2 regions of the Mycobacteroides stephanolepidis genome follow, and region 2 is predicted to be linked to the other one. Evidence: predicted binding sites of a transcription regulator. Region 2 holds the regulator's gene; the other holds the start of a gene.
What was found. The regulator LexA, encoded in region 2, represses DNA repair genes until DNA is damaged. The targets are predictions, from matches to a motif close to CGAACANNTGTTCG.
Positions count from the first base shown of each region.

Region 1: the regulator LexA is predicted to act here: its motif matches at 13,391-13,404, upstream of ruvC (crossover junction endodeoxyribonuclease RuvC).

Region 1 is NZ_AP018165.1:2,832,045-2,847,042, reverse strand. Features, by position in the region: gene MSTE_RS14105 (GlxA family transcriptional regulator) at 1-1,005, shown strand, start outside; gene thrS (threonine--tRNA ligase) at 1,098-3,152, shown strand; gene MSTE_RS14095 (HIT family protein) at 3,145-3,693, shown strand; gene pgsA (phosphatidylinositol phosphate synthase) at 3,690-4,352, shown strand; gene MSTE_RS14085 (phosphatidylinositol mannoside acyltransferase) at 4,349-5,362, shown strand; gene MSTE_RS14080 (glycosyltransferase family 4 protein) at 5,362-6,489, shown strand; gene MSTE_RS14075 (NUDIX hydrolase) at 6,486-7,508, shown strand; gene pdxS (pyridoxal 5'-phosphate synthase lyase subunit PdxS) at 7,594-8,508, shown strand; gene MSTE_RS14065 (acyl-CoA thioesterase) at 8,518-9,372, shown strand; gene pdxT (pyridoxal 5'-phosphate synthase glutaminase subunit PdxT) at 9,381-9,950, shown strand; gene MSTE_RS14055 (hypothetical protein) at 10,025-10,552, opposite strand; gene MSTE_RS14050 (YebC/PmpR family DNA-binding transcriptional regulator) at 10,632-11,387, shown strand; gene MSTE_RS14045 (phosphatase PAP2 family protein) at 11,415-12,008, opposite strand; partial or broken gene MSTE_RS14040 (methyltransferase family protein) at 12,180-12,641, shown strand; gene MSTE_RS14035 (TetR/AcrR family transcriptional regulator) at 12,731-13,303, opposite strand; gene ruvC (crossover junction endodeoxyribonuclease RuvC) at 13,424-13,981, shown strand; gene ruvA (Holliday junction branch migration protein RuvA) at 13,978-14,577, shown strand; gene ruvB (Holliday junction branch migration DNA helicase RuvB) at 14,574-14,998, shown strand, end outside.
Region 2 is NZ_AP018165.1:2,978,701-2,993,698, forward strand. Features, by position in the region: gene MSTE_RS14755 (metal-dependent transcriptional regulator) at 1-133, shown strand, start outside; gene MSTE_RS14760 (DUF4192 domain-containing protein) at 130-1,179, opposite strand; gene MSTE_RS14765 (DUF1611 domain-containing protein) at 1,442-2,617, shown strand; gene MSTE_RS14770 (alanine/ornithine racemase family PLP-dependent enzyme) at 2,614-3,720, shown strand; gene MSTE_RS14775 (hypothetical protein) at 3,721-4,455, opposite strand; gene sthA (Si-specific NAD(P)(+) transhydrogenase) at 4,579-6,030, shown strand; gene MSTE_RS14785 (proteasome assembly chaperone family protein) at 6,167-7,150, shown strand; gene MSTE_RS14790 (alpha/beta fold hydrolase) at 7,205-8,287, shown strand; gene MSTE_RS14795 (PhzF family phenazine biosynthesis protein) at 8,374-9,057, shown strand; gene nrdR (transcriptional regulator NrdR) at 9,082-9,546, opposite strand; gene MSTE_RS14805 (LysM peptidoglycan-binding domain-containing protein) at 9,677-10,186, opposite strand; gene lexA (transcriptional repressor LexA) at 10,416-11,090, shown strand; gene MSTE_RS14815 (GNAT family N-acetyltransferase) at 11,087-11,620, opposite strand; gene MSTE_RS14820 (acyl-CoA dehydrogenase family protein) at 11,627-12,781, opposite strand; gene MSTE_RS14825 (molybdopterin-dependent oxidoreductase) at 12,892-14,998, shown strand, end outside.

The DNA.
Region 1 (14,998 bases), 150 kb from region 2:
TCCGTACCGTCGCGTCGTCCGGGGGAGCCTCACTCGGTGCCCGTGGGCCGTTCGGGCGAGCCTCACTCGGTCCTGGTTCTTGCCCTTCCCGACACCATCGGATTCGATCTGGCGACCGCTGTGGAGGTGTTTCGGCGTGTGCACCTCGCCGATGGCACCCGGCCCTACCGGGTGCGGGTGTGCGGCACGGCGCCAGTGGTCTCTGCCGGACCGTTCGGCATCGCCACAGATCTTGGGCTTGAGGCTCTTTCGAATGCCGACACGATCGTGGTTCCCGCGCGCAACGACGTGACCGCGCCCACCCCCGACGGCGTTATCGAGGTGCTGCAGGCCGCGTACGCCCGCGGTGCGCGCCTCGCTTCGATCTGCGCCGGAGCCTTCACGCTCGCCGAGGCCGGAATTCTGGACGGCAAGCGCGCCACCACGCACTGGCTGGCCGCTGACCTGTTTCGGCAGATGTATCCGGAAGTGCGCCTGGATGCCGATGTGCTGTACGTGGACGAGGGTCAGGTGCTCACCTCCGCGGGCGCCTCGGCGGGGCTCGATCTGTGCCTACACATCGTCACGTGCGATCACGGCACGGCGGTCGCCTCCGAGGCGGCGCGGGTGGCCGTGGCGCCGCTACACCGGGACGGCGGTCAGGCCCAGTACGTCATCCGGAACCGTCAGCGCACCGAGGCCGGTCTCGGCGAGATGCTGGCGTGGATCGAGCACAACGCCCATCGGGAACTGTCTCTAGAGGACCTCGCGGTCCAGGCGTCCACCAGCGTGCGCAGCCTCAACCGGCGGTTTCGGGCCGAAACGGGGCAGACGCCGATGCAATGGCTCACCGGCGTGCGGGTCCGTCATGCCCAGCAGCTACTGGAATGTTCGGCGGACTCGGTGGAGTGGATCGGGCGCGAGGTGGGGTTCGGTTCACCTGCGAATTTCCGGGAGCAGTTCCGCCGACTCACCGGGGTCTCCCCGCTCGCTTACCGGAATACCTTCCGGGCACGATCGGCCTGAGTGCTCTCGGTGCCCATCGGCTGGGAAGGCGCTGGTGCGGACCGATAGCATGAGTTCGCAAACCCCCCCGTCCCTGAAGTGGAGAACTGCTGATGACTGCGCCCAACCCGTCTTCCCCTGTGCCCCCTATCCGGGTGCCGGCCGGGACGACGGCGGGGACCGCGGTGCGTGAGGCAGGTCTGCCGGGGAAGGGCGAGGACGCCATCGTCGTCGTCCGGGTGGACGGTGCGTTGAAAGATCTGTCCTGGACCCCCGAGGTCGACACCGAGGTAGAGCCGGTCGCGGCCAACACCGAGGATGGGCGCAGCGTCATCCGGCACTCGGCCGCCCACGTGCTGGCGCAGGCTGTGCAAGACCTCTTCCCGAAGGCCAAGCTTGGTATCGGTCCACCGATCACCGATGGCTTCTACTACGACTTCGGGATCGATCATGCCTTCACTCCCGAGGACCTGGCCGCCCTCGAAAAGAAGATGAAGCAGATCATCAAGGAGGGGCAACGCTTTTCACGCCGGGTGTACGGCTCGGTGGAAGAGGCACAGGCCGAGCTTGCCAACGAGCCGTTCAAGCTGGAACTTGTCTCCGATAAGTCGGGCGCCGACGACCCCGAGGTGATGGAGGTCGGTGGCGACGAGCTGTCCGCCTACGACAACCTGAATCCTCGTACCGGGGAACGGGAATGGTTCGACCTGTGCCGTGGCCCGCACATTCCCACCACCAAACACATCCCGGCGTTCCGGCTCACCCGCAGCTCGGCCGCCTACTGGCGCGGCAATCAGGCCAACGCCAGCATGCAGCGCGTCTACGGCACCGCCTGGGAATCCCAGGAAGCGCTCGACAAGCACCTCGAACTACTGGAAGAGGCGCTGCGGCGTGACCACCGCAAGCTCGGTGTGGAGCTCGATCTGTTCAGCTTTCCCGACGAAATCGGTTCCGGTCTGCCGGTTTTCCACCCCAAGGGTGGCATCATCCGCAAGGAGCTGGAGGACTACTCGCGCGCCAAGCACTCCGCCGCCGGGTACGAATTCGTCAACACTCCGCACATCACCAAGGAAAACCTGTACCAGACCTCCGGGCACCTGGACTGGTACTCCGATGGCATGTTCCCTCCGATGCACATCGACGCCGAACTCAATGACGACGGCACCGTGCGCAAACCGGGGCAGAACTACTACCTCAAGCCCATGAACTGCCCGATGCACCACTTGATCTACCGGGCACGGGGTCGTTCATACCGTGAATTGCCGTTGCGGCTCTTCGAATTCGGATCGGTGTACCGATACGAAAAGTCCGGCGTGGTGCACGGCCTGACCCGGGTGCGGGGTATGACGCAGGACGACGCGCATATCTACACCACTCGTGAGCAGATGCATGAGGAGCTGACGTCCCTGCTGCGGTTCGTGCTGGATCTGTTGTCCGATTACGGGCTCGACGACTTCTACCTCGAGCTGTCGACCAAGGACGAGACGAAATTCGTTGGATCCGATGAGGACTGGGATCAAGCGACCAAGACCCTGGAGCAGGTGGCGCTCGATTCCGGGCTGCAACTGGTTCCGGACCCGGGCGGCGCGGCGTTCTACGGCCCCAAGATTTCGGTGCAGGCCAAGGACGCGCTGGGCCGGTCCTGGCAGATGTCGACCATCCAGCTCGACTTCAACATGCCGGAGCGATTCGAATTGGAGTACACCGCCGCCGACGGAACCCGTCAGCGCCCTGTGCTCATCCATCGCGCACTGTTCGGGTCCATCGAGCGGTTCTTCGGTGTGCTCACCGAGCACTACGCCGGTGCCTTCCCGGCCTGGCTGTCGCCGGTGCAGGTTGTCGGAATCCCGATCGCCGACGCCCACGCGCCGTACCTGAGCGGCATTGTCTCGCAGCTCAAATCGCAGGGCATCCGGGCCGAGATCGATGTCAGCGATGACCGCATGAACAAAAAGATCGTCAACCACACCAACCAGCGCGTGCCCTTCCTGCTGCTGGCCGGCGATCGTGACGTGGAGGCCGGCGCGGTGAGCTTCCGCTTCCGCGACCGTACCCAGGTGAACGGAGTGCCCCGCGACGAGGCCGTGGCCGCCATCATCGATTGGGTGAACAGACACGAGAACGTTTCTCCTACCGCTGAACTGCTGAAGTTGGGGACCCGTGACTGACGAGAACTCGACCATCACGGATCGGGGAGTGGGCGACCCCGATCACCTGCAGCGGCTCTGGACACCCCACCGGATGACCTACTTGGTCGAGGCGGTGAAATCGAGCGGGGCGGAGTCCGCTCCGTTCACCGACATCCCCGAGATGGCCGATGAAGACGGACTGGTGGTGGCGCGCGGGGAGCATGTGTATGCGGTGCTCAACCTGTACCCGTACAACCCGGGACATCTCATGGTGGTGCCGTATCGGCAGGTCGCCGAGCTCGAAGACCTGACCGAGAATGAGAGCCGCGAGCTGATGGCGTTCACCCAGAAGGCGATTCGGGTGATCAAGAAGGTATCTCGTCCGCACGGCTTCAACGTGGGGCTCAACCTGGGCACTGCGGCAGGCGGATCGCTGGCCGAGCACTTGCATCAGCACGTCGTGCCGCGCTGGGGTGGCGACGCCAACTTCATCACCATCATCGGTGACTCCAAGGTGCTGCCGCAGCTGCTGCGGGACACACGCCAGTTACTGGCCAGCGCTTGGGAGCAGCTGCCATGAGCGGCTTCTTGTCCCGGGAGACGTTCGCAAAGATCATCAACCCGCTAGCCGGCGCGGTGCTGCGCGCGGGATTCACCCCGGACACCGTCACCATCTTCGGGACCGCGGCAACGGTCGTCGCCGCGCTCACCTTGTTCCCGACGGGCCACCTGTTCTGGGGCGGCATGGCGGTCTGGCTGTTCACCATGTTCGACATGCTCGACGGAGCGATGGCGCGGGCCCGTGGTGGTGGCACCCGATTCGGCGCGGTGCTGGATGCCACATGTGATCGTGTGGCAGACGGCGCGGTGTTCGCCGGACTGCTCTGGTGGGCGGCATTCGGTTGGGGATCAACGTCATTGGTCGTCGCCACACTGATCTGCATGATCACCTCGCAGGTGATCTCGTACGTGAAGGCGCGGGCCGAGGCCTCCGGATTACGTGCCGACGGTGGGCTGATCGAGCGACCCGAACGGCTCATCATCGTGCTTGCCGGAGCGATCTTCAGCGGTGGCTTCGGGTTACCGGAGCCGCTGCATGTGGCGATGTGGGTACTGGCGATCGCGAGCCTGGTGACGGTGGCGCAGCGCATGCATGCAGTGCGCACATCTCCCGGCGCACTTGATCTGCTTCCCAATTCCGATGCCGGACAGGACACCGCGGAGACGAATCAGTCATGAGTGTGTGGGGTGAACGCGCTGCTGACTGGGGGTATGCCGCCGGCTGGAATCTGACGCAGGTGACGCCAGATCTGCTCGCGCGCGCCATTTTCGACGTCGGTGCCATGGTCGGTGCCCGCAACGGCGGACCCGAACAGCTGCGCAATAACCTGGCCCGCGTGCTCGGCGTGCATCCCCGCGAGGTGCCCGACCGGCTGATGATCGACTCGATGCGTTCCTACGCCCGGTATTGGCGCGAAGCCTTCCGGCTGCCGTCGCAGAATATGGAGCGTCTTGCCGGCCGCCTGGACAGCTGCGCATTCGGGCGTCGGAACATCGACGCGTCCCAGGAGCTGGGCAAGGGCACAGTGATCGCCCTGCCGCACAGCGGAAACTGGGATATGGCGGGGGTGTGGCTGGCTCAAACCTACGGAACCTTCACCACGGTGGCTGAGCGTCTCAAACCCGAGTCGCTGTACCGCCGATTCCTGGACTACCGGGAAACCCTTGGCTTCGAGGTGCTCGCATCCAGTGGCGACTCCACCGGGCCGTACGAGACGTTGGCAACGCGGCTGAGGGAAAACCGCGTCGTCTGTCTCATGGCAGATCGCGATTTGAGTCGAAGTGGTGTGCCCGTCGACTTCTTCGGCGCAGAAGCTCGGATGCCCGCGGGGCCGGCCCGGCTGGCGATCGACACTGGAGCACGCCTGCTGCCGGCACACTGCTGGTTCGAGCCACACGGTCAATGGGGGGTGCGGATTCAGGCGCCCATCGATACATCATCAGGCGATGTTGCGGTGGTCACCCAGGCGCTCGCCGACGAGTTCGCCGCCAATATCGCCGAGCGTCCGGCGGACTGGCACATGTTGCAACCGCTGTGGCTTGACGACCTGTCCGAAGAGCGTCGCACTCGGTTGCGGACCTCGCCGGCACGACCGGCGTCGGAGAACCATCCCGAGCCCGTCCGGGAATCGGATACCGGCGATCGGGCGGCCCCCCGGGAGACTGATCCCGTTGGCGGGCAGGCGTAATGCGCATCGGGATGGTCTGCCCGTACTCCTTTGACGTACCGGGCGGTGTCCAGTCCCATGTGGTGCAGTTGGCGGAGGTCATGAGGGACCGCGGTCACCACGTCAGCCTGCTCGCACCGTCCTCATCGGACGTGGAGCTGCCCGAGTTCGTGGTGTCCGGCGGCAAGGCCGTCCCGATTCCGTACAACGGTTCGGTGGCGCGGCTGCGATTCGGCCCGGCCACCTATGCCAAGACCAGGCGCTGGCTGGTCGACGGGGACTTCGATGTGTTGCACCTGCATGAACCGAACGCGCCGAGTCTGTCCATGCTGGCGCTGATGGTGGCCGAGGGCCCGATCGTCGCCACCTTCCACACGTCCACCACGAAGTCGTTGACACTGAGTGTCTTTCAGGCGGTACTGCGCCCGTGGCACGAAAAGATCGTCGGCCGGATCGCGGTCTCCGAGCTCGCCCGGCGCTGGCAGATGGAAGCACTCGGATCTGACGCGGTCGAGATTCCCAACGGCGTCGATGTCCGGTCCTTTTCCGGGGCGCCGATGCTGGAGGGCTACCCGCGGGCAGGTAAGACGGTGCTTTTCCTGGGCCGGTACGACGAACCACGCAAGGGCATGGACGTGTTGATGGGGGCGCTGCCGAAGATCGCGGCCAGCTTCTCCGATGTGGAGATCTTGATCGTCGGACGCGGAGATGAGGCCGAACTGCGCACGCAAGCAGGGGCATTGGCAAAGCATCTGCGATTCCTCGGGCAGGTGGACGATGCCACCAAGGCCTCGGCCATGCGCAGCGCCGACGTCTACTGCGCCCCCAACATCGGCGGCGAGAGTTTCGGCATCGTGTTGGTGGAGGCGATGGCGGCGGGTACCGCGGTGGTGGCCAGCTCGCTCGACGCCTTCCGCCGGGTGCTGCTGGACGGCTCGGCGGGCCGGTTGACACCCACGGGTGATGCGGATGCCTTGGCGGCGACCATCATCGACGTGCTCGGAGACGACGAGGGCCGCGCGAAGCTGGTGGCGGCAGGTACCGAGGCAGTGCAGCGCTACGACTGGTCGGTGGTCGCACAGCAGATCATGCTCGTCTACGAGACCGTCACCGCTTCCGGTGCGCGTGTGAAGGTCGACAGTTGGTGACCTTCTCGGCGTTGACCGTCATCGTCATCGCCCTCATCGGCACGCTGGTCGCGCTGGGCCTGCTGTGGGCCTATCTGGTGGCCAACCGGCTAGACCGACTGCATGTGCGCAGCGACCTGTCCTGGCAGGCCCTCGATGCCGCGTTGGCGCGCCGTGCCGTCGTCGCACGGGCGGTGGGAGACGCGCTCAAGGACGATCAACTGATCAAACTCGCCGCGAAAGCCGAGCAGGCCGAACGCGACAGACGCGAGTATGCGGAGAACCAGTTGGCCTCGGCGTTGTCCACCGTCGACTCAGAGCGACTCCGTCCCGCGCTGGTGGCCGAGCTCGCCGATGCCGAGACGCGGGTGCTGATCGCTCGGCGCTTTCACAACGATGCTGTGCGCGACACTCTGGCCCTGCGGGTACGCCGGCCGGTGCGCTGGTTGCGTTTAGGCGGAACTGCGCCGATGCCAACGTATTTCGAAATCATCGACCGCCAGGGTGCGGGCACCGAAGACCCGGCCCTGGCCAACTTCCGTACGTCGGCTCGGATCATCCTGCTCGATGAGGACGGCCGGGTGCTGCTGCTGCGCGGCTTCGATCCCGCCGCGCCCAGCCCGGCGGTGCATTGGTGGTTCACCGTGGGCGGACAGACCTTGCCGGGTGAGAAGCTGTGTGACGGCGCGGTGCGCGAGCTGGTCGAGGAGACCGGATTATCGGTTCCCTCCGGGCGCCTGGTGGGCCCGCTGTGGCGTCGGGTGGCCGTCTTCGACTTCAACGGAACCACCATTCGCTCCGAGGAACTGTTCTTCGTGCACCGGACCAAGAGGTTCGAACCGGCGACGGACGGCCGCACCAATTTGGAGCAGCGCTACATCACCGGGCACCGCTGGTGCGACGCCGAAGAGATCGCCGCACTCGCGGCCTCGGGGGAGCAGGTGTTCCCGAATCAGCTGGGAGAGCTGCTCGGAGAGGCCGCCGCTGCCGCGGATGCGGTGGCCGCAGGTGGGCGCCGCGACCCGATCCTCATCGGGTGAGCCCGGTCACCGCACCTCCCGGGACAAAATCGCTGGTGTGGCCGCATTAGACTGGTGGCAGAAACCGACATCCAGGAGCCCTCAGTTGACTAGCACGACCAACGGAACGTCCCCCGAGACCGGAACCGGCACCGCGCGCGTCAAGCGCGGCATGGCCGAGATGCTCAAGGGCGGCGTCATCATGGACGTCGTTACGCCGGAACAGGCGAAGATCGCCGAAGACGCCGGTGCTGTCGCTGTCATGGCGCTGGAGCGGGTGCCCGCAGACATTCGCGCTCAGGGCGGCGTGTCCCGCATGAGCGATCCGGACATGATCGACGGCATCATCAGCACCGTCAGCATTCCCGTCATGGCCAAGGCCCGTATCGGGCATTTCGTCGAGGCGCAGATCTTGCAGAGCCTGGGCGTGGACTACATCGACGAGTCGGAGGTGCTGACCCCGGCCGACTACACCAACCACATCGACAAGTGGAAGTTCACCGTGCCGTTCGTGTGCGGTGCCACCAACCTGGGCGAGGCGCTGCGCCGCATCACCGAGGGTGCGGCCATGATCCGTTCCAAGGGTGAGGCCGGTACCGGTGACGTGTCCAACGCGACGACCCACATGCGCAAGATCGGTGGCGAGATCCGTCGGCTCACCTCGCTGTCCGAGGACGAGTTGTACGTTGCCGCAAAGGAACTACAGGCGCCGTACGACCTTGTGGTCGAGGTTGCTCGCGCCGGCAAGCTGCCGGTCACGCTGTTCACCGCCGGCGGAATCGCCACCCCGGCCGATGCCGCGATGATGATGCAGCTGGGTGCCGAGGGCGTATTCGTCGGATCCGGAATCTTCAAGTCCGGCAACCCCGAGCAGCGCGCCGCGGCGATCGTGAAGGCCACCACCTTCTACGACGACCCGGACGTGCTGGCCAAGGTGTCGCGCGGACTGGGTGAAGCGATGGTCGGTATCAACGTGGAGGACATCGCGCAGCCGCATCGGCTCGCCGAGCGCGGCTGGTAAAACCATCTGATGGCCGATATCGAAGAGATCCTGACGCTCGAGCAGCTCGAAAAGGACATCTTCCGAGGCAACGTGACCCGGAGCAGCCTGCGTCGCACCTTCGGTGGCCAGGTTGCGGGGCAATCGTTGGTCTCGGCGGTCCGTACCATCGAGCCGCAGTACCTGGTGCATTCCCTGCACGGATACTTCCTGCGTCCCGGAAATCCCAACGAGCCCACCGTGTTTCTCGTTGATCGGGTACGCGACGGCCGCTCGTTCAGCACCCGCCGGGTCACCGCCATCCAGGACGGACAGGCGATCTTCAGCATGTCGGCCTCCTTCCAGACGCTGGACACCGGCATCGAGCACCAGGACCTGATGCCGCCCGTACCGGCGCCCGAGGACCTGCCCGATGTGCAGGACGCGGAGGGATCGTTCAGCCACGATCTTTTCCGGCAGTTCGCCGAATGGGACATCCGGATCGTTCCCCACGAGCTGATGGACCGGAACCCGCGGCTGGCCGCGCAGCAGCGGGTGTGGTTCCGCTGCCGCAAGCAACTTCCGGATGATCCGGTGCTGCACGTCTGCGCGCTGGCCTACATGAGCGATCTGACGCTGCTGAGTTCTTCCAAGGTGCCGCACCGGGACGCGGTGCTGCAGACCGCGTCCCTGGATCACGCGCTGTGGTTCCTGCGTCCGTTTCGCGCCGATGAATGGCTGCTGTACGACGAGACGTCGCCGTCGGCCGGATACGGTCGGGCGCTGACTCAGGGCCGGATCTTCGATCGCGAGGGCCGGATGGTCGCGGCGGTGGTGCAGGAGGGGCTGACCCGGTACGAGCGCAATCCCGACGAGGCGTCGATCGCCAAGGGGAACATGGCGTGAGCCCGTTGATCGGCGTGCTGGCATTGCAGGGCGATGTCAGGGAACATGTTGCTGCTCTGGAAGATTCGGGTGCGGACGCGCTTGGTGTGCGCCGTCCCGAGGAACTCTCCAAGATAGACGGGCTGGTCATTCCCGGCGGGGAGTCGACCACCATGAGCAACTTGCTGCGGGTGTTCGAACTGCTGGACCCGCTCACCGAGCGTCTGCGTGGTGGTCTGCCGGTTTACGGATCCTGCGCGGGCATGATCCTGCTTGCCAGCGAGATACTCGATACCCGCCCGGATGCGGTGGCGCTGGGCGCGATCGATATGACGGTGCGGCGCAATGCTTTCGGGCGCCAGGTGGACTCGTTCGAGGGTGATCTGGATTTCGTGGGGCTCGATGGCGGGCTGCATGCGGTGTTCATCAGGGCGCCGTGGGTGGAGCGGGTCGGCACAGACGTCGAGGTGCTGGCCACTGTGCAGGGGCATCCGGTCGCGGTGCGGCAGGCGAGTGCGTTGGCGACGTCGTTTCACCCCGAGGTCACCGGGGACCGGCGAGTGCACCAACTGTTCGTCGACATGGTGCGCGCGTCCTAGGCGTCTTCGACCGCATACCAGGTGCAGCCGTATCGCCCGATTTCTCGGCGTGCGGTATGCGCTCGACGCGATGGCTACCAGCGCAGCATGGGCATCGGGCGCAGCGGATGCTTCAGCGTCCATTTTCCGGCCGTCCGCAATAAGAATCCGTGAAAACCGCCGTATGGCAGTGCTTCCACGACCTCGCGCACATCGGAGCGTTCCAAACCGGTCCAGGCGTACATGCCGCGGAAAGCGTCGATCCGATCGCCCAGCCGGAAGGTCTCGACCCACAGATCGTCGGCCGACCTGAGCTTGTGGTGGTCGGCCACCATCGCCCTGAGACGATCGATGTCGGTGATGCCGAATTCCGGTGCCAGTTGTTCGGCCAGATCGACCGAAGGGTCCAGATAGTCCCAGGTACCGGCCGTCCAGATGCCGATATCGTGTGTCGCCCATGCCAGGGCGATCTCCGGCGGAGCCTGGGTCATGCCGAGAAGGCGGAGCTGGTAATTCATGCCCCGGTACAGGTGATTGCGGTAATCGGTGAGGCTGTCTCCGACGGTTGACGCGTATCGGTCCAAGACCGCGTCGACAATCGGGTCGGCTACCAGGACAGTCATGTGATTCACCCTAGGTGCGCGAGTAGACTCGGGCAGCGCAGAAGTGCGACGGAACCTAGAGAAAGTAGTACAGGGGTACATGAGCGGCCATTCCAAGTGGGCCACCACAAAGCATCAGAAGGCCGTCAAAGACGCGCGCCGTGGCAAAGAGTTCGCCAAGCTGATCAAGAACATCGAGGTCGCCGCGCGTACCGGGGGCGGAGATCCGACCGGCAACCCGACGCTCTACGACGCCATCCAGAAGGCCAAGAAGACCTCGGTGCCCAACGACAACATCGAGCGGGCCCGTAAGCGCGGCGCCGGCGAAGAGGCCGGCGGGGCCGACTGGCAGACCATCATGTACGAGGGCTATGGCCCCAACGGCGTCGCGGTGCTTATCGAGTGCCTGAGTGACAACCGCAACCGCGCTGCCGGTGAGGTTCGGGTCGCGATGACCCGCAACGGTGGCAGCATGGCCGATCCGGGATCGGTGTCGTACCTGTTCTCCCGCAAGGGTGTTGTGACGCTGGAGAAGAACGGTCTGTCCGAGGACGACGTGCTCACGGCCGTGCTGGAGGCGGGTGCCGAGGAGGTCAACGACCTGGGCGAGACCTTCGAAGTCATCTCCGAGCCCACCGACTTGATCGCGGTCCGTCAGTCACTGCAAGAGGCCGGGATCGACTACGAGTCGGCGGAGGCCAGCTTCCAGCCGTCGATGAGCGTGCCCGTCGACGTCGACACTGCCCGCAAGGTGTTCAAGCTGGTCGACGCACTGGAAGACAGTGACGACGTGCAGAACGTCTACACCAACGTGGACCTGTCGGACGAGGTGCTGGCCCAGCTCGACGAGGACTGAGCGTGCCCGTCACGGGACCCGTGACTGCTAGCTGTCGACGCGTACCGGTGTCTTCTCCGTTGCTCCGGCAGCCCAGAACGCCATGGTCACGACCGCGGTGGTGACCAGGACGGCACCGATGGTGTCGGTGAAGTAGTGATACCCGCACGCGACCTGCCCGAGTAGTCCGAGCATGCTGACAATCCCGGCGGCGATGTACGCCCAGAGGGCTCCGCCGGCGACCAGCACCAGCATCCCCGTCACGGCCACCACGAAGGTGGTGTGGCCGCTGGGATAAGCGAGGTAGCCGCCCTTCTCACGCCCGACGAGCATCTTGGTGGCCTGGGTGGTCCAGTTCGCGATGAAGGGGCAGACCAGGACAACTGCCGCGACCCGCCAACGCCGCCGATACAGCTCGAACCCGACGCACACCACGAGCACCGGAACCAAGAACACCCAATCGGTGAAGAACAGCAGCCAGCGTGGCTGTACCCCGAACGCGACCTGGGTCGCATCGAAAAACCACCTGTCAAACGGCGTGGAACCCTTCCCGACGGAGGACCCGAGCACCAGCATCAAGATCACGCCGAGGGGAGGCCACCACTGAACCGTTTTCTCGCTGGGCAGTTTTCCGACAGACACTCCGACGACAGTAATCGGACCCAGACGTCGACCCGAATCGTGCCGGTGACCGGGAATCAAACGTCACCGGACGGCGTTACTGTGATGTCAACGAGTGTTGGTCAACATCTGTTGACTTGAATGTCAAGCAGGCGTACATATAAGACATCCACGAGTGAGGGGAGGCCGGTCATGGCCACACAAGCAGTCGCCCCGGCGCCTGAAACGACAACCCTGTGGCGCACTGCGCGCGCGGTTCTCGCGCTGCCGGTCACCGTGACGGTTCTGATTCCGCTGGTGATTCTCTACGGGTCCGGTGTTCAGGTGTCGTCCTGGATGTCGGATCAGATGTCGATGACGGCGACGTTGATCGGGACCCTACTGGTGGCTGCCGGCCTGTTCCTGGTGACGCGGACCGTCATGCTCTTCCACCAGACCGGCAAGGGGTCCCTAGCGCCCTTCGATCCGCCGATCCGGCTTGTCGTGCGCGGCCCGTACCGCCACATGCGTAACCCCATGATCACCGGCGTCATCGCCATCTTGCTGGGTGAGGCGCTGACGGTGAACTCCGTTGGTCTGTTGATCTACGCGGCCGTTTTCGTGACCATCAACGCGATCTACTTCCCGCTGGTCGAGGAGCGCGGCCTGTTGCGGCGATTCGGCCGCGACTACGCCGAGTATGCGCAGCACGTACCGCGGTGGGTGCCACGGCTGCGCCCGTGGACGCAGCCCGAGGGCGCGCGTTAAGGCGCCTCGCAATCACAGTCGCAGTCCAGGTAGGCCTGGATGGTCGGCGCGATGAGGTCGATGATCTGTTCGTGCGTCATCGCGGGCACGTTGCCGAGTCGGATGACGTAACGGCACATCGCCAATCCGATCATTTGGGTGCCGATGAGCGCCGCGCGTTCCATGGCGCGATCCGCGGTCAGCGATTCGATGATCGGCACCATCTGGCAGCTGAAAATCTCCTCCATGCGCGCCCGTGCGGACTCGTGGGACACCGCAGCCCGCAGCAACGCGACCATGGTGTCGTCGGCTTCCCATTGGGTGAGGAAGTGCTGGACCAAGGTTGCTCCGAGCTGATCGCGCGGAATCTCGGCTAGTTCCTCGGGGAAATGTATGTCGAAGTTGGCTGCGGCGGTGAACAGCTTGGCTTTGTTGCCGTAGTACCGCATGACCAGGGACGGGTCGATGCCCGCCGTCGCCGCGATGGCCCGTATGGTTGCCTTCTCGTAGCCGACGCCCGCGAAGTGTTCCTGGGCAGCCTCGAGGATGGCCGCGCGAGTGGCGTCCGATCGCCGAGGTTCGGTAGACATGCGCTGAGCTTAGGCCAACGGATGTTGACATTTGCAGAGCCCTCGCGTGTTGCTGTGCCGAATGGGCGAGCTCTCTCGATATGCTATCGAACAACTGTTCTACGGCGAGAGGGCTGGCGCGTGCGAGTGATGGGAGTCGACCCGGGGCTCACCCGGTGTGGTCTGTCCATGGTCGAGGCCTCCTCGGGTCGCAAGGTGGTGGCCCTGGATGTCGACGTCGTGCGCACCCCGGCCAATCAGCCTCTGCCGCAACGACTTTTGGCGATCAGCGAGGTCGTAGAGCATTGGATGGACACCCACCGTCCCGACGTGGTGGCCATCGAGCGCGTGTTCGCTCAGCAGAACGTATCGACGGTGATGGGTACCGCCCAAGCGGGCGGAATAGTTGCGCTCAGCGCCGCGAAGCGGGGTATCGAGGTGTATTTCCACACCCCGTCGGAGGTCAAGGCGGCCGTCACCGGCAACGGTCGGGCAGATAAATCCCAAGTGACCGCAATGATCACACGCATCCTGCAGCTGCAGACGGCGCCGAAGCCCGCCGACGCGGCCGACGCCCTGGCCCTGGCGATTTGTCACTGCTGGCGTGCGCCCATGCTGGCGAGAATGGCGAAAGCGGAGGCCGCCGCCGAAGAGCAGCGGAAAGCCTTCGCGGCCCGAATGAAGGCGGTAGCCCGATGATTGCTTCGGTCAATGGCGAGGTCATCGACATCGCGCTCGATCATGTGGTGATCGAGGCCGCCGGGGTCGGATACCGCGTCAACGCCACCCCGGCCACGCTGTCGACGCTACGGCGCGGCACCCAGGTGCGGCTGATCACGGCGATGATCGTCCGCGAGGACTCGATGACGTTGTACGGCTTCACCGATACCGATGCTCGCGATCTGTTCCTGACACTGCTCAGTGTCTCCGGTGTGGGGCCCAAGATCGCGATGGCCACGCTCGCGGTCTACGACGCATCGGCCCTACGCCAGGCGCTGGCCGATGGCGATGTCAATGCGCTGACCCGGGTGCCGGGGATCGGCAAGCGTGGCGCCGAGCGCATGGTGCTGGAGCTGCGCGAGAAGGTGGCAGCAGCTCCCGGTGGCACCACCGAGCTGGGCCGGGGTACCGCATCGCTGGTGCGCACGCAGGTCGTCGAGGCGCTCATCGGCCTCGGATTCGCCGCCAAACAAGCCGAACAGGCCACCGACACCGTTCTGGCTCAAGACAATTCCGAAGGGGATACCTCGACCGTGCTGCGGTCGGCGCTGACGTTGCTGGGTAAGACACGATGAGCCGCTTCGACGAGTTCGACGGCGCGGAGGACGACTTCGATGCCGGCCCCGAGATGTCTGGTGCGCTCACGGTCGGTGAGAACGATATCGACGCCGGACTGCGGCCCAAGTCGCTGCGAGAGTTCATCGGCCAGCCGCGCGTGCGTGAGCAGCTGGATCTGGTGCTGTCCGGCGCGAAGAATCGCGGCGGTACCCCCGATCACATCCTGTTATCCGGGCCGCCCGGGCTGGGGAAGACCTCGCTGGCGATGATCATCGCCGCCGAACTGGGCTCCTCGCTGCGGGTGACCTCGGGTCCGGCGCTGGAGCGGGCGGGTGACCTCGCGGCGATGCTGAGCAATCTCGTCGAAAACGATGTGCTCTTCATCGACGAGATTCACCGCATCGCCCGGCCTGCCGAGGAGATGCTGTACCTGGCCAT
Region 2 (14,998 bases):
CGCCGGCATCGTGCCGAATGCGCGCGTCACCGTGGAGTCCTCCCCCGAGGGCGTCATCATCGTCATTCCCGGCCATGAGAGCGTCGAGTTACCGCACGAGATGGCACACGCCGTCATGGTGGAGAAGGTCTAGCTCACACCTCGGACTTCCCTGGGCGGCAGGCTGATTCCCAGCTCGTGAGCCAGCCGGAAGCCGGTATCGGCCAGAGCACGAATCTCGTCGGGGCGCATACCGGAGTGCAGCGCTGACATCAGGAGCTGCCCCAGACGATGGTCCGGCCGGGCCGTGATCGCGGCATCCAGCGCGACACCAGCCAGTGGACCGTCGCCGCGCACATAGGCACTAAATCCCAACAACACCAACGCTTCCGCACGCCAGGGGTCCGGCAACAATCGACTCAGTGCCAACCACAGGCGTTCCACATCATCAGAGAGCACACCGACAGCCAAGGCACACACCGTGTCTCGAACCCGCACGACCGTCAGGGAGCGAGCAATCGCCAGCAGCTCACGGTTGGACAGTGAACGGAATTCCGCCGTTCGGCACGCCGCCCGCATCACTCGATTCACGGCACGCCGATCCACCACGGTACCGGGGCCCTGTCCCTGAGACGGCCGCCGCAGAGAGACCGCCAGCGCGCATGTACGCGCAGTGTCGGTGGGTGCGATCAGCGCCACGAGATCCTCCCTGCGTCGATGCACGGTCCTGCCGGCCAGTACCGCGGCCGCGGTCAACGGCGAACACTCCGGGTCATCGACGGGCCCGCCCGCGCCGCATCCGTCATAACACCGCCACCAGCCCTGAGGCCCGACACGGTCTACCGTATGGCCAGCGATTAACGAGATACCTTGGCGTTCTAGATGTTTGGCTAGCCGCCGGATGATGTCACCGGCCTCATGCTCGTCGATGTCCGCGCTGATGACCACCGCGATCACCGCGTCCGCCGGTCCCGGGCTCAACACCTCGGCCAGCACCTCGAACGCCGCGTAGTCGGAGCCGTCCAGGTCGTGCAGATCCCTGCGCAATATCGCCTCGACAAGCCCACCGGCGAGTGTGACGACGACAAGAGAATCTTCCGGGATGAACCCCAGCATCGCCGGCAGCGCGGCAATCAGGGCAGAGGGCCGATTCAATCGAAAGTCGGGACGACCGAGCGGGCCGGGAATCAGAGATGTCATGCCCGCACCGTGACACCCAGGACCGTCAACGCCGCCCCGGCGACCTCACGTTGTGACAGCACGTCCGGGAACCTGTGGATGCCGCCGCAGTTGTGGACAACGTACCCACGGCCGCCGCCGAGAGCAGGGCAGTCATTGCGGATCGGGTAGCATCAGGGCGTTGGTAATCTTGCCGACCCTCAGGGCAGACCACTCGCTGGATGTTGGGCTTACCGCCCCGCCTCGATCCCGTCGCCTCCTCTGAGACTTCTCAGAGGATTTCATGTCTTCACTCACAAGCGGTACCCCCTTTCTCGGTGCATCCGAACGCAGCGAAGGGATCCTTCCGGCGGCTCCCTTCCCGATGCCTGTTGGCTCCACCGCGATCGTCTACTGCGAGGGACAGTTCGGTGAGCAGGACGGCAAGACCGCCAACGGCCTGGTGCGGCACTCGGAGAAGTACGAGATCCTCAGTGTCATCGACAGCCTCCGGGCCGGAGTCGATGCCGGAAGACTCCTCGACGGCACCTCGAACGGCATCCCGGTGCTGGCATCGCTGGACGAGTCCGTCGCTCACGCCGGCCGCGTACCCGACTACCTGATCTGTGGGCTGGCACCTGCCGACGGCCTGCTGTCGAACGAGCAGCGGCTCGTACTGCTAGACGGCATCGCCCGCGGGATGCACATCATCAACGGCCTGCACGAGTTCCTCAACGACGACGCCGAATTCGTGGCGGCAGCCGTGATCGCCGGAGTCACCATCACCGATGTACGCCAACCAAAGTCCAAGCGCGACCTGCACCTGTTCTCCGGCCGGATCTTCGACGTCACCTGCCCAAGAATCGCGATCCTGGGTACGGATGGAGCGATCGGGAAGCGCACCACCGCCACCTTGCTGGTCCAGGCTCTCAATGCACGCGGCATCAGGGCGGTCATGGTCGGCACCGGTCAGACCACCCTGATCCAGGGCGGGAAGTACGGTGTCGCGCTGGACGCGCTGGTCCCCCAGTTCTGCTCGGGTGAAGTCGAGCACCAAGTCGTCGCCGCGTTCGAGGGTGAAGACCCTGATGTGATCGTGGTCGAGGGCCAGGGCGCGCTAAGCCACCCCGCGTACATCACGTCGGCCCACATCCTGCGGGGCAGCCGCCCGGCCGGCGTGATCGTGCAGCACGCACCAAAACGTAAGGTGCTCGGCGACTTCCCCATGGTGCCGATGCCGACCGCAGCCAGCGAGATCGCACTGATCGAGGCGTTCGTCGATACTCGCGTCATCGGAGTCACGATCAACCACGAGGAAATGATCGGCGACGAACTGAACAATGCGATCTCCGAGCATCATTCGGAGCTCGGCCTCCCAGTTACCGACCCGCTGACACGCCCCGCGTCGGAGCTGGTCGAGATGGTGCTGACGGCTTTCCCTGTCCTCGCTGGGAAAGCCGACACGATCACCCCCGTGTGACACTTCGGCTTGAGACCGATCTCGACAAGGTCGAGCAGAACACGCGGATCCTGGTTGACCGGCTTACCGGGGTGGGCATACGGGTCACCGGCATCACCAAGGCAGTGCTGGGCTCGCCGGGAGTCGGTGCGGCGATGCTGCGCGGCGGCGCCCGTGGCCTCGGCGATTCCCGGATACCGAACCTCGCTCGGCTGGCCGTACTCGACCGCCTACCGCTACGCACGTTGATCCGCTCACCCATGCTCAGCCAAGTGGCTCGGATCGTTGACGTCGCCGATGTCAGTCTGAACACCGAGGCCGTAGTCCTGGCCGCGCTCGATGAGGCCGCGTCCCAACAGAAGCGGGTACACGCCGTCGTGCTCATGATCGAGCTGGGCGACCTGCGTGAGGGCATCGCGCTGGACGACGCCCCCGACGCTGCGCGGGCCGTTCTTGGCCACTCCTCGTTGCGGCTCGCCGGGCTCGGTGCCAATCTCGCTTGTCAGAGCGGCGTCGTGCCCGACGACCGGAACATGGGCATCCTCACAGGACTCGCGGACGACATCGAGGCGCTGCACGGGATCTCGCTCGAGGTCGTCTCAGGCGGCAACTCTGCGAACCTGAACTGGGCGCTGCGCACCCACGACGTCGGCCGGATCGACGAACTCCGGCTCGGTGAAGCCATTCTTCTCGGCGTCGACCCGCTGTACCGGACACCGATCCCGGGCCTGCATACGAATGCCTTCACCTTGAGTGCAGAAGTCATCGAGGTCGCGATGAAACCCGCTCAACCCTGGGGGCATCGTGCTCAGGCGGCATTCGGCGAAGCTCCGGCCCGCACCGGCAGTGCGACTGTGCGCCAGGCAATCCTGGCCCTCGGCCGCCAGGACGTGGACCCGGATGGCCTGCAGCCACCTGAGGGCATCACGGTCCTCGGGATGAGCAGCGACCACCTGGTGATCGACGTCGGTGATCACCAGGTGGTGGTCGGAGACGAGATCGCCTTCGGTATCGGCTACGGCACACTCGTGCGGGCGATGACATCGCCCTTCGTCGCCAAGATCGAGCACCTGGGCCGTTCCACCGCACCTCACGGGTACGCGGTCACACCGGTAAGCCCGTGATCAGTGGAAGCTGTCGTGCACTTTGAGTACAGCCGCGGTGAAGGCCTGATCCAGGAGCACCGCATCGGGCTCGGTGCCCTGAAAAGTCATGTAGGTGGCCTGGATTCGAATATCGGCGATCTGCGCGATGAGCGACAGGGTGGTTTGTGTGCCGTTGCCCGCTCCCGACGGCGACACCGTTTGGTTGACTGCCACCGAATCATCGGCGTTGATGGGCGGAGCCACTGCTTGGGAGGCCGTCACCGTGCTCGTGACCTGGTCCGGGTCGGTGAAGGTGTACGAAGTACAACGCTCCAGTTGGGTCTTGTAGGTGGCAAGCGGTTGCGGCACGCGAAGTACCGCCACCGTGATGGTCGAATTGTCGGACTCGTTGGTACCCACCGCTACCGCCGCGTCCTGCGGCACCGCTGGAACGGGTTCCGGCGTGCATGTGGTGGGGGCGACGGTGGCCGCATCGGGCACCCCCCGGATATCGCGGAGTGCCAGACCGGCGGCGCCGGGGTCCAGCGTGGTGGCCGGATATTGATGCGGGAAGTCCGTGGGCGCCAGCAGAAGCGCCCCCACCGGGCCCGCAGGTGCCCGCAAGGGCGCCGTCGTGGTGGTCAACGGGGACGATGCGCCACCCGATGACTCCGTGGCCGTTCCGTCGATTGCCCGCGTGCACGCGGGCGATGTCGCGGCGCAGCATCCAGCCACAACCATCGTCGCTACCAGCCGCGATGCCGTCACGGTCACATGCTGCCATCGGCACCCTCCGGGGTCTCGGAGGCGCGCGCGAGATTCGGTAGGGACAACTGTTCATGTCACCGTGACACGGACGGCATGCATGGTTAGACGAATCGGCGTATGAGTACACCCATGACCAACGGTCTTCGCGCAAGCGGCTCATCCACGGCAGCAGAAACCCCCACCTACGACCTTGTCGTCATCGGATCGGGCCCCGGCGGCCAGAAGGCCGCCATCGCCGCGGCCAAGCTGGGCAAGTCGGTGGCCGTGGTCGAACGCGACAACATGCTCGGCGGTGTCTGCACCAACACCGGAACCATCCCGTCAAAGACGCTGCGCGAGGCCGTCCTCTACCTGACCGGCATGAACCAGCGCGAGCTCTACGGCGCGAGCTACCGGGTGAAAGCGAACATCACTCCCGAGGATCTACTGGCCCGCACCGAACACGTCATCCGTAAGGAAATCGAGGTGGTGCGTTCTCAGCTCCTGCGCAATCGCATCGACCTGATCAGCGGCATCGGGCGGTTCGCCGATGAGCACACCGTGGTGGTGGAGGAACCCTCGCGAGGCGAGCGCACCACACTGCATGCCGATTACGTCGTGCTGGCCACCGGCACCAAGCCCGCCCGGCCCGCCGGTGTGGCGTTCGACGAGCGCCGCGTCCTGGATTCGGACGGCATCCTGGATCTGCGCTTCATCCCCGGATCCATGGTGGTGGTCGGCGCGGGCGTCATCGGAATCGAGTACGCCTCCATGTTCGCCGCCCTGGGCACCAAGGTAACCGTGGTGGAGAAACGCGACTCGATGTTGGACTTCTGTGATCCCGAAGTTGTTGAGGCCCTTCGCTTTCACCTACGCGACTTGGCCGTGACATTCCGTTTCGGCGAGGAGGTCACCGCCGTCGACGTCAATGATTCGGGCACCATGACCACCTTGGCCAGCGGCAAACAGATCCCTGCCGACACCGTGATGTACTCCGCGGGACGACAGGGGCAGACAGATCAGCTCGACCTCGCCCGGGCCGGGCTCGAGGCCGACAACCGCGGCCGGATCTGGGTTGACGCGAACTTTCAGACCAAGGTCGACCACATCTACGCGGTGGGTGATGTGATCGGCTTCCCGGCGTTGGCGGCCACCTCGATGGATCAGGGCCGCCTCGCGGCCTACCACGCGTTCGGGGAGCCCTCCAAAGGCATGACCGATCTACAACCGATCGGCATCTACTCGATCCCCGAAGTGTCCTATGTGGGCGCCACCGAGGTTGAACTCACCAAGAACGCGATTCCCTACGAGGTGGGTGTCTCGCGTTATCGCGAGCTGGCGCGCGGTCAGATCGCCGGGGATTCCTACGGAATGCTCAAGCTGCTGGTGTCCACCGAGGACCTCAGGCTGCTCGGAGTGCACATCTTCGGCTCCGATGCCACCGACCTGGTCCACATCGGGCAAGCGGTGATGGGCTGCGGCGGCACCGTCGAGTACCTGGTCGACGCTGTTTTCAACTACCCGACGTTCTCGGAGGCCTACAAAGTCGCCGCGCTCGATGTGATGAACAAGATCCGCGCGCTCAACCAGTTCAAGGCCTGAGGGATTTCGCGCTGGGCGAATAGCGCCCACATCCGGAATTCGCATCCCGCCTGGGCCGTTGAGCCCATAGGTACATTCGCCGTTTGCCTGCCGGTAAGGGACACTGGTGGGACGAGGACGCGAAGGGAGGCGAACCATGACAAGCAGTAACGACGGGGAGCAGCAGCCGTACAGACCCGATCAGAGTGGCATGTACGAGCTGGAATTCCCGGGTCCACAGTTGGCCTCCGCCGATGGGCGCGGACCAGTTCTGGTGCACGCGTTGCAGGGCTTCTCCGACTCCGGTCACGCCGTGAAGCTGGCTGCCGCGCATCTGCGTGACACGCTGGAAAGCGAGTTGGTTGCGTCCTTCGCCATCGACGATCTGCTCGACTACCGCTCTCGCCGGCCGGTGATGACGTTCAAGAGCGATCACTTCACCGAGTACGCCACGCCCGAACTCAACCTGTATGCGCTCAAAGACACCAAGGGCACACCGTTCCTGCTGCTGGCCGGGCTGGAGCCCGACCTGAAGTGGGAGCGTTTCGTCACCGCGATCCGGCTGCTGGCCGATCAGCTCGGTGTACGCAAGACCATTGGGCTGGGCGCGATTCCGATGGCGGTACCGCATACCCGCCCCATCACCCTCACCGCGCACGGAAACGACCGCAAGACCCTCGATGAGCACCCGGGCTGGATCGATGAGGTCCAGGTACCGGGCAGCGCCTCCAACCTGCTGGAGTTCCGTCTGGCTCAGCATGGCCACGACGTGGTCGGTTTCGCCGTCCACGTTCCGCATTACCTGGCACAGACCGACTACCCGGAGGCCTCACAACGCCTTCTGGAAGAAGTGGCCAGGACCGGCGATCTGGATCTGCCTCTGCAGGCACTTACCGAGGCGGCCGGAAAGGTGCGCAACCAGATCAACGAGCAGGTGGAAGGCAGCGAGGAAGTCGCCCAGGTGGTCCACGCGCTGGAACGCCAGTACGACGCCTTTGTCGCGGCACAGGAAAATCGCTCGTTGCTGGCACGGGACGAAGAGCTTCCCAGCGGTGACGAACTGGCCGGAGAGTTCGAGCGATTCCTCGCTGAACAGGCCAAGTTCGGCGAGGATCCGTCCGGCGACGGGCCTGTTCTCTAAGCCTGTTGTCCGCTCGCCGCGCCAAATTTGCGGCGAAGGGTCAAAATACTTCACATGAATCCTCCGCCGCGGCTCCTGCATCCGGTGCCGGATACCGGGCACATCGAGGGTGCCGATGTCGGCGACAATGCCGAATCGGCCACCGACGCATCGACGCGTCCGCGGATGGCCTTCCGCACCATCCACGGGTATCGGCGCGCCTTTCGAATCGCAGGATCGGGACCTGCACTTCTGCTCATCCACGGTATCGGCGACAACTCCGCGACATGGGACAGCGTGCACGCGCAGCTCGCCGAGCATTTCACCGTGATCGCCCCGGATCTGCTGGGGCACGGCCAGTCGGATAAACCACGCGCTGACCACTCGGTGGCGGCTTACGCCAATGGCATGCGGGACTTGCTGGCCGTGTTGGACATCGAGAAAGTCACCGTCGTCGGTCATTCGCTGGGCGGCGGCGTCGCGATGCAGTTCACCTACCAATTCCCCCACCTGGTGGAGAGACTCATCCTGGTCGCGCCAGGCGGAGTGACCAAGGACGTCAACATCGTATTGCGGTGTGCCTCATTGCCCGTCATCGGAGATGCGATCGGGTTATTGAGACTGCCGCTGGCGATGCCGATGATCCGGCTGACCGGCGCACTAGCCGGCGCGACGTTGGGACGGGCAGGAATGGGCCGCGACATCCCCGATGTCCTGCGGGTTCTCGCCGACCTACCCGAGCCCCGGGCCTCGGCCGCGTTCACCCGGACGCTGCGGGCCGTGGTGGATTGGCGCGGCCAGGTGGTTACCATGCTGGACCGATGTTATTTGACCGAGTCCGTTCCCGTGCAGTTGATTTGGGGTAGCGACGACCTGGTGATCCCGGTTAGCCACGGGCATTTCGCCCATGCGGCCATGCCCGGCTCGACACTGGAGATCTTCGAGCACTCCGGGCATTTCCCCTTCCACGACGACCCAGATCGATTCATCAACATCGTTCGCCAATTCATCGCCTCCACCGAGCCCGCCGAATACGACGAGAATGAGTTGCGCCGACTGTTGCGGACCGGCATCACCGAGCACACGATCAGTGGGGCCGCACGGACCCGGATGGCGGTGCTCGACGCCATGGGCACCGACGAGCGCAGCGCCACCTAGCCACGAGAGCTCAAGCGGTACCGAAGGATTGCGCAGTTCACGGGGTATCCCCGGTGCGCAACACGCGCGAGACGTAGAGTCGACGCATGAGTGTTGATGTCGCGGTTGTTCGCGTATTCACCGATGAGACAGGCAACTTCGGCAATCCCCTGGGGATCGTCAATGGTGCCGACGTTCCAGCGGCGGCACGCCAGGAGGTCGCCACCCGGCTGGGTTTCAGCGAAACAGTTTTCGTCGATCTTCCCGCCGAAGGATCCAACACCGCACATCTGCGGATCTTCACCCCGGCCGCCGAGCTGCCCTTCGCCGGGCATCCGACAGTCGGATTGGCGTGGTGGTTGCGTGAACGCGGGACACCGGTCAACACCCTTCAGGTTCCCGCGGGCGTGCTCCAGGTGAGCTATGACGACCGCACGTGGATACGCGCTCGGTCCGAGTGGTCACCCGAGACCGATTTCCACGAGCTGGGCTCTCCCACGGATGTGGACGCCGCCGATCCCGCCGAGTACGCCGACGAGCTATTGCACTGCGTATGGGCGTGGCAGGACCGCAACGCGAGTCTGGTGCGATCGCGGGTGTTCGCATTCGATCTGGGAGTCGACGAGGACGAAGCAACCGGGTCGGTGGCGGCGCGGATGACCGACTTGTTGAGCCGCGATCTGATCGTCAATCAGGGCAAGGGCTCACAGATTCTCACGCAATGGAGCCCGGAGGGCTGGGTGACGATCGGTGGCCATGTCGTCGCCGATCAATCACTGACGTTGGACTAGTGACGGGCGGTGCCACCATCTGGGTTAGGACCCTGTCGGTGCGTCACGATGCGCGCGCAACGCGGCGATCTCGCGTTCGAAGTCCTCAGCGGAGCTGAATCCGCGGTACACCGAGGCGAAACGCAGGTACGCGACCTCGTCCAGATCGCGGAGTGGGCCAAGGATGGCCAGCCCCACCTCATTGCTGGGAATTTCTGGGGACCCGGCGGCCCTGACGGCATCTTCGACTTGCTGAGCAAGCAGATTCAACGCGTCGTCGTCGACGTCGCGGCCCTGGCAGGCACGGCGCACGCCCTTGATGACCTTGTCGCGGCTGAACGGCTCGGTGACCCCGCTGCGCTTCACAACGGCGAGCACAGCGGTCTCGACGGTGGTGAAACGACGGCCGCACTCCGGGCACGATCGACGTCGCCGTATCGCCTGACCCTCATCCGCCTCACGGGAATCGACTACGCGCGAGTCTGGATGCCGGCAGAACGGACAGTGCATTACTGCTCCTTCGCCGGTTCTGGACTCCAAGTCGTTGGGCTGGGTGAGCTGACGCACAGCGCAACGCGCCCAGACCGGTGTCGAGGATACCCGTGCTCCCGCACGTTCGAAGGTCACGCCCGTTCGCCGATCAGCCGACCGGAGAAACCAGCGTCTGACCGGCTTGCACTGTCGCCGAGTCGAGTTCATTGAGTTCACGGATCTTGGACACCACCGCCGAGCGCGGCGCGTCCGGCGCGACACGCGAGGCCACATCGGCCAGGGTCTCTCCGGGAGCGACCTGGACAACCGCCACGCGCTCCGGCACGCCAACTCCCCCAACTCCGGCAGCACTGACCTGGCCGAGCATCAACAGCCACATGGTCGCCACTGCAGCGCCCACCGAGACAACGATCGTGGCCTTAAGGCTCACCGTGCTACGACGATGTACCCGATGCGGCACCGACGAGACCCGGATGCCGTTACCCCGGTAGGCAACTGGCCGACCGGAAGGCCTCCGGTAGGCGACAGTGCGCACCGGCAGCGCCCGACGCTGGGTCAGCGGGTACTGCGCGCTGTACGCGCGCACCTGCGGGGCGCACTCGCGCGATGCGTGCTCGGCGGTGCGAAGACGCGGCGTGGTCAGAACGTTTGTGCTCATCTGTATGCCCTTCCTGTCCTGTCGATCGGTAAGCCCGTTCGCTCTTATGTTCGAATGTACTCGATCATGTGTTCGGTGTCCGAACATGTGATCGATTTGTAGCATTCGCCACCGACAAGTGGCCTTGACCAGCGCAAATGCCCCAAATAGTCGAGCCGCCGACCATTCTTGGCGACACGCATCGAACACATGTTTGATAAATGTCGTCGACAGGTCTAGATTCGGGCCCATGAGCGATACACCCAGCAAGGGACCCGCCACCGGTTCACTGACCGAGCGCCAGCGGACCATCCTGGAGGTCATCCGCGCATCGGTGAATGAACGGGGCTACCCCCCGAGCATCCGCGAAATCGGAGACGCCGTCGGGCTCACCTCGACGTCGTCGGTCGCCCATCAACTACGCACCCTCGAACAGAAGGGCTTCCTGCGGCGTGACCCGAACCGTCCACGCGCCGTTGACGTTCGGGGAATCGATGATTCCCACACCCCGTCGGCTACCACCGATGTGGTGGGCTCAGGCGATCTGCCGGAGCCCACGTTCGTGCCCGTGCTGGGGCGGATCGCCGCCGGTGGTCCGATCCTGGCCGAGGAGGCCGTTGAGGATGTGTTCCCGCTCCCCCGCGAGCTTGTCGGCGAGGGATCACTGTTCCTGCTCAAGGTTGTCGGCGAATCGATGATCGACGCCGCGATCTGCGATGGCGACTGGGTGGTGGTCCGCCAGCAGAACGTCGCCGACAACGGCGACATCGTGGCAGCGATGATCGATGGTGAGGCGACCGTCAAGACATTCAAGCGGACGACGGGTCAGGTGTGGCTGATGCCGCACAACCCGCTGTTCGAGCCCATTCCCGGTAACGACGCCGCCATCCTCGGCAAGGTCGTCACCGTCATCCGCAAGGTCTAGGCCGGTCCGGGCGGCAACCCGGGCGCGGAATCATCGTCGGCAGACGTCAAGAAGAGCTGGAAGTGTGCCACGTCGTGCCAGCTGCCCAGCTTGTAACCGATGCGCCGGTACAACGCCACCTGCTCGAATCCCATTGCCAGGTGTAGCTTTTCACTCGCCGGATTGGGCACTACGACAACGGCCAGCACCGTGCGATACCCAAGAGAGCGCAACCGATCCAACAGCGCCGCGTACAACTGACGGCCCGCCCCGCGTTGCCGGTGTGCACCATCGACATACACACTCACCTCGCAGGCCCACTGATAGGCGGTGCGGGACTTCCATGGCACCGCATAGGCATACCCGAGAATTTCTCCGGCATCCTCGGCGACTAGCCAGGCATGACGGTGTGCCGCCGTCTGGATGCGTTCGGTAAGAACGACATCCGACGGCGGCACCTCCTCGAACGAAATAGCCGTGTCGGTGACATACGGCGCATAGATCGCTGCGCACGCGGCCGCGTCGGCAGCCGTGGCGTCACGAATACGCATTCGCGACTAGAGCGAACGCCCGATGATCTCCTTCATGATCTCGGTGGTTCCGCCATAGATCGTCTGGATACGAGAGTCCATGTAGGCACGTGCCACCGGGTACTCACGCATGAAGCCGTAACCACCGTGCAGCTGCAGGCAGCGGTCGATCAGGTGAACCTGCTTCTCGGTGCTGTACCACTTGGCCATCGCGGCCTGCTCGACGCTCAGCTCCTTCTTGTTGAGCAGCGTGATGAATTCGTCGACCATGATCCGGATCATCGTGGCGTCGGTGGCGAGCTCGGCCAGCACAAACCGGCTGTTCTGGAAGCTCTTGATCGGCTTACCGAACGCCTTACGCTCGGATGTGTACTGGATGGTCGCGTCCAGCATGGTTTCCATGGCTGCGGCTGCGACGACCGCAATCGACATGCGTTCCTGCGGCAGGTTCTGCATGAGGTAGATGAAGCCCTGGCCCTCATCGCCCAGCAGGTTGGCGGCGGGCACGCGAACATCGGTGAAGGACAGCTCGGCGGTGTCTTGAGCGTCCAGACCCATCTTGTCGAGCTTGCGGCCGCGCTCGAAACCCTCCATGCCGCGCTCGACGACGATCAGGCTGAAGCCCAGCGCGCCCTTTTCGGGGTCGGTCTGTGCGACCACGATCACCAGGTCGGCGTTGATGCCGTTGGTGATGAAGGTCTTCGCGCCATTGAGAATGTAATGGTCGCCGTCCTTGACCGCGCGGGTCTTGATGCCCTGCAGGTCGCTACCGGTCCCCGGCTCGGTCATGGCGATGGCGCTGATCAGCTCACCGGAACAGAATCCCGGGAACCAGCGGGCCTTCTGCTCGTCATTGGCCAGGTCCCGGAAGTACGGGCCCGCGACATCGTTGTGCAAGGTGAAACCGATACCCGACTGACGGGCCTTGGTGATCTCTTCACCGATGATCGCGTTGTAGCGGAAATCGACAAGTCCGCCGCCACCGAACTCCTCGGGCATATCGGTGCCCAAAAAGCCCTGCTTGCCGGCCTCGACCCACAGCGAGCGGTCGACGATCTTGTTCTCGTCCCACTCCTCCCGGTAAGGCTCTGCATGCCGTTCCAGGAAGGTCTTGAACGACTCGCGGAACAGTTCGTGCTCGGGTTCGAAGATGGTGCGTTTGAACTTAACGGCGCCGGCCATGATCACCTTCCGGTTTGGATTTACGTACTTGGCAGAATGTATACCAACCCACTGGTCGGTTGGTACTCGCCTACCCGGTTTCGACGGACAGAAAGCCTAGGCTGATTGAGGTGACCAGGCCGGCGCTTTCACATACCCACTGGGGTGCATTCACGCCCGAGGTCCGCGACGGTGAAGTGATCGGTGTCACACCCATCCCGACCGATCTGGACCCGTCCCCGCTGCTGCAGAACATTCCCGGTTCGATCCGCCACCAGGCCCGGGTTACCGCACCGTCTGTGCGGCGCGGCTGGCTGCGGGACGGGCCCGGCCCCAGTACCGCCCGCGGCTCGGACGAGTACGTGGAGGTGTCCTGGGATGAGCTCACCGAACTACTGGCCGACGAACTGCGACGCGTCGTCGACACCCACGGCAACGAAGCCATCTACGGCGGCTCGTACGGCTGGGCCAGCGCGGGACGCTTCCATCACGCCCAGAGTCAGGTACATCGGTTTCTGAAACTGCTCGGCGGCTACACCTTTTCGCGCCATTCCTACAGCCTGGGCGCAACCGGCGTCATCATGCCGCACGTCGTCGGCACCCATGATGGGCTGTTCAAGAGGTCGACGTCATGGGATGTCATCGTCGAGAACACCGATCTGTTGGTGTCATTCGGCGGAATCGCCTTGAAGAACACGGGTGTCAACCACGGCGGCACCACGGCGCATCCGGCTCGTGCCGCCCTCGACAGGTTCCGCGCCCGCGGTGGCCGCATCGTCTCGTTCAGTCCGTTGCGCGATGACATCGACGGCGAATGCGAATGGCATGCGCCCGTTCCCGGGACCGATGTCGCGGTCATGCTCGCGCTGGCCCATGTGCTGGCCGTGGAAGAGCTCGCAGACCTGGCCTTCTTGAACACGTATTGCACCGGCTACGAACGATTCGAACGCTATCTGCTGGGCCTCGACGACGGCGTGCCCAAGAGCCCGGAATGGGCGGCGAGCGTCAGCGATCTGGAGGCCGACGAGCTGCGCACACTGGCGCGGCGCATGGCCGCCGGACGCACCCTGGTCACGGTCAGCTGGTCACTACAGCGGGTGCGCCACGGCGAGCAGGCGCCCTGGATGGGGCTCACCCTGGCGGCCATGCTCGGCCAGATCGGCGTTCCCGGCGGCGGTTTCGGCCACGGTTATGGCTCGATGAACGAGGCCGGATTGGCCCCGATCAGCTGCCCACTGCCCACCTTTCCGCAGGGGCCGAACCCGGTGACCACATTCATTCCGGTCGCAGCCATCAGCGAGCTGCTGCTGCGCCCCGGTGAGACGCTGGCCTACAACGGTCAAACACTCACGCTGCCGGACATCAAATGCGTCTACTGGGCGGGCGGCAATCCATTCCACCATCATCAGAACCTGCCACGGCTGCGTCGTGGTCTGGCACGCGTCGACACCGTCGTGGTGCACGATCCGGTGTGGACGGCGATGGCCAAGCACGCCGATATCGTGGTGCCGTCCACCACCAGCCTGGAACGCGACGACTTCTCCGGGAGTCGCAATGACCCACTGCTGGTGGCCATGAAGGCCGCAGCGCCGCCATACGCCAACTCTCGCGATGACTACACGACATTCTCGGCACTGGCCGACAGGCTCGGATTCGGCGGGCAATTCACCGAGGGACGTACCGCCGCACAGTGGCTTCGCCACCTGTACACCGAATGGGCCGGCGCCCGGGACTTCTCGGTGCCATCCTTCGACGAGTTCTGGGAGCGCGGTTACCTGCAGTTGCCCACCGATCCGGGCCTGACTCTGCTATCGGATTTTCGGGAGAACCCCGACACGCACCCGCTGCATACCCCGAGCGGGCGCATCGAGATCTTCTCGGAAACCATCGACGGATTCGGATACGCCGACTGCGGCGGCCACCCACAGTGGTACGAGCCCACCGAATGGCTGAACGGAGAACGCGCCCAAAGCTTCCCACTGCACCTCATCGCCAACCAACCCCGCACCCGGCTGCACAGCCAGCTCGATTTCGGTGGCACCAGCCAACGCTCGAAGGTTCAGGGACGCGAACCCATCCGCATACACCCGGCCGACGCCGACGAACGCGGTATCTCCGACGGCGACGTGGTGCGGGTGTTCAACGACCGGGGCGCCTGCTTGGCGGGTGCCGTTCTCGACGAGGGTCTGCGCCGCCACGTGGTGCAGCTGTCCACCGGCGCCTGGTTCGATCCGATCG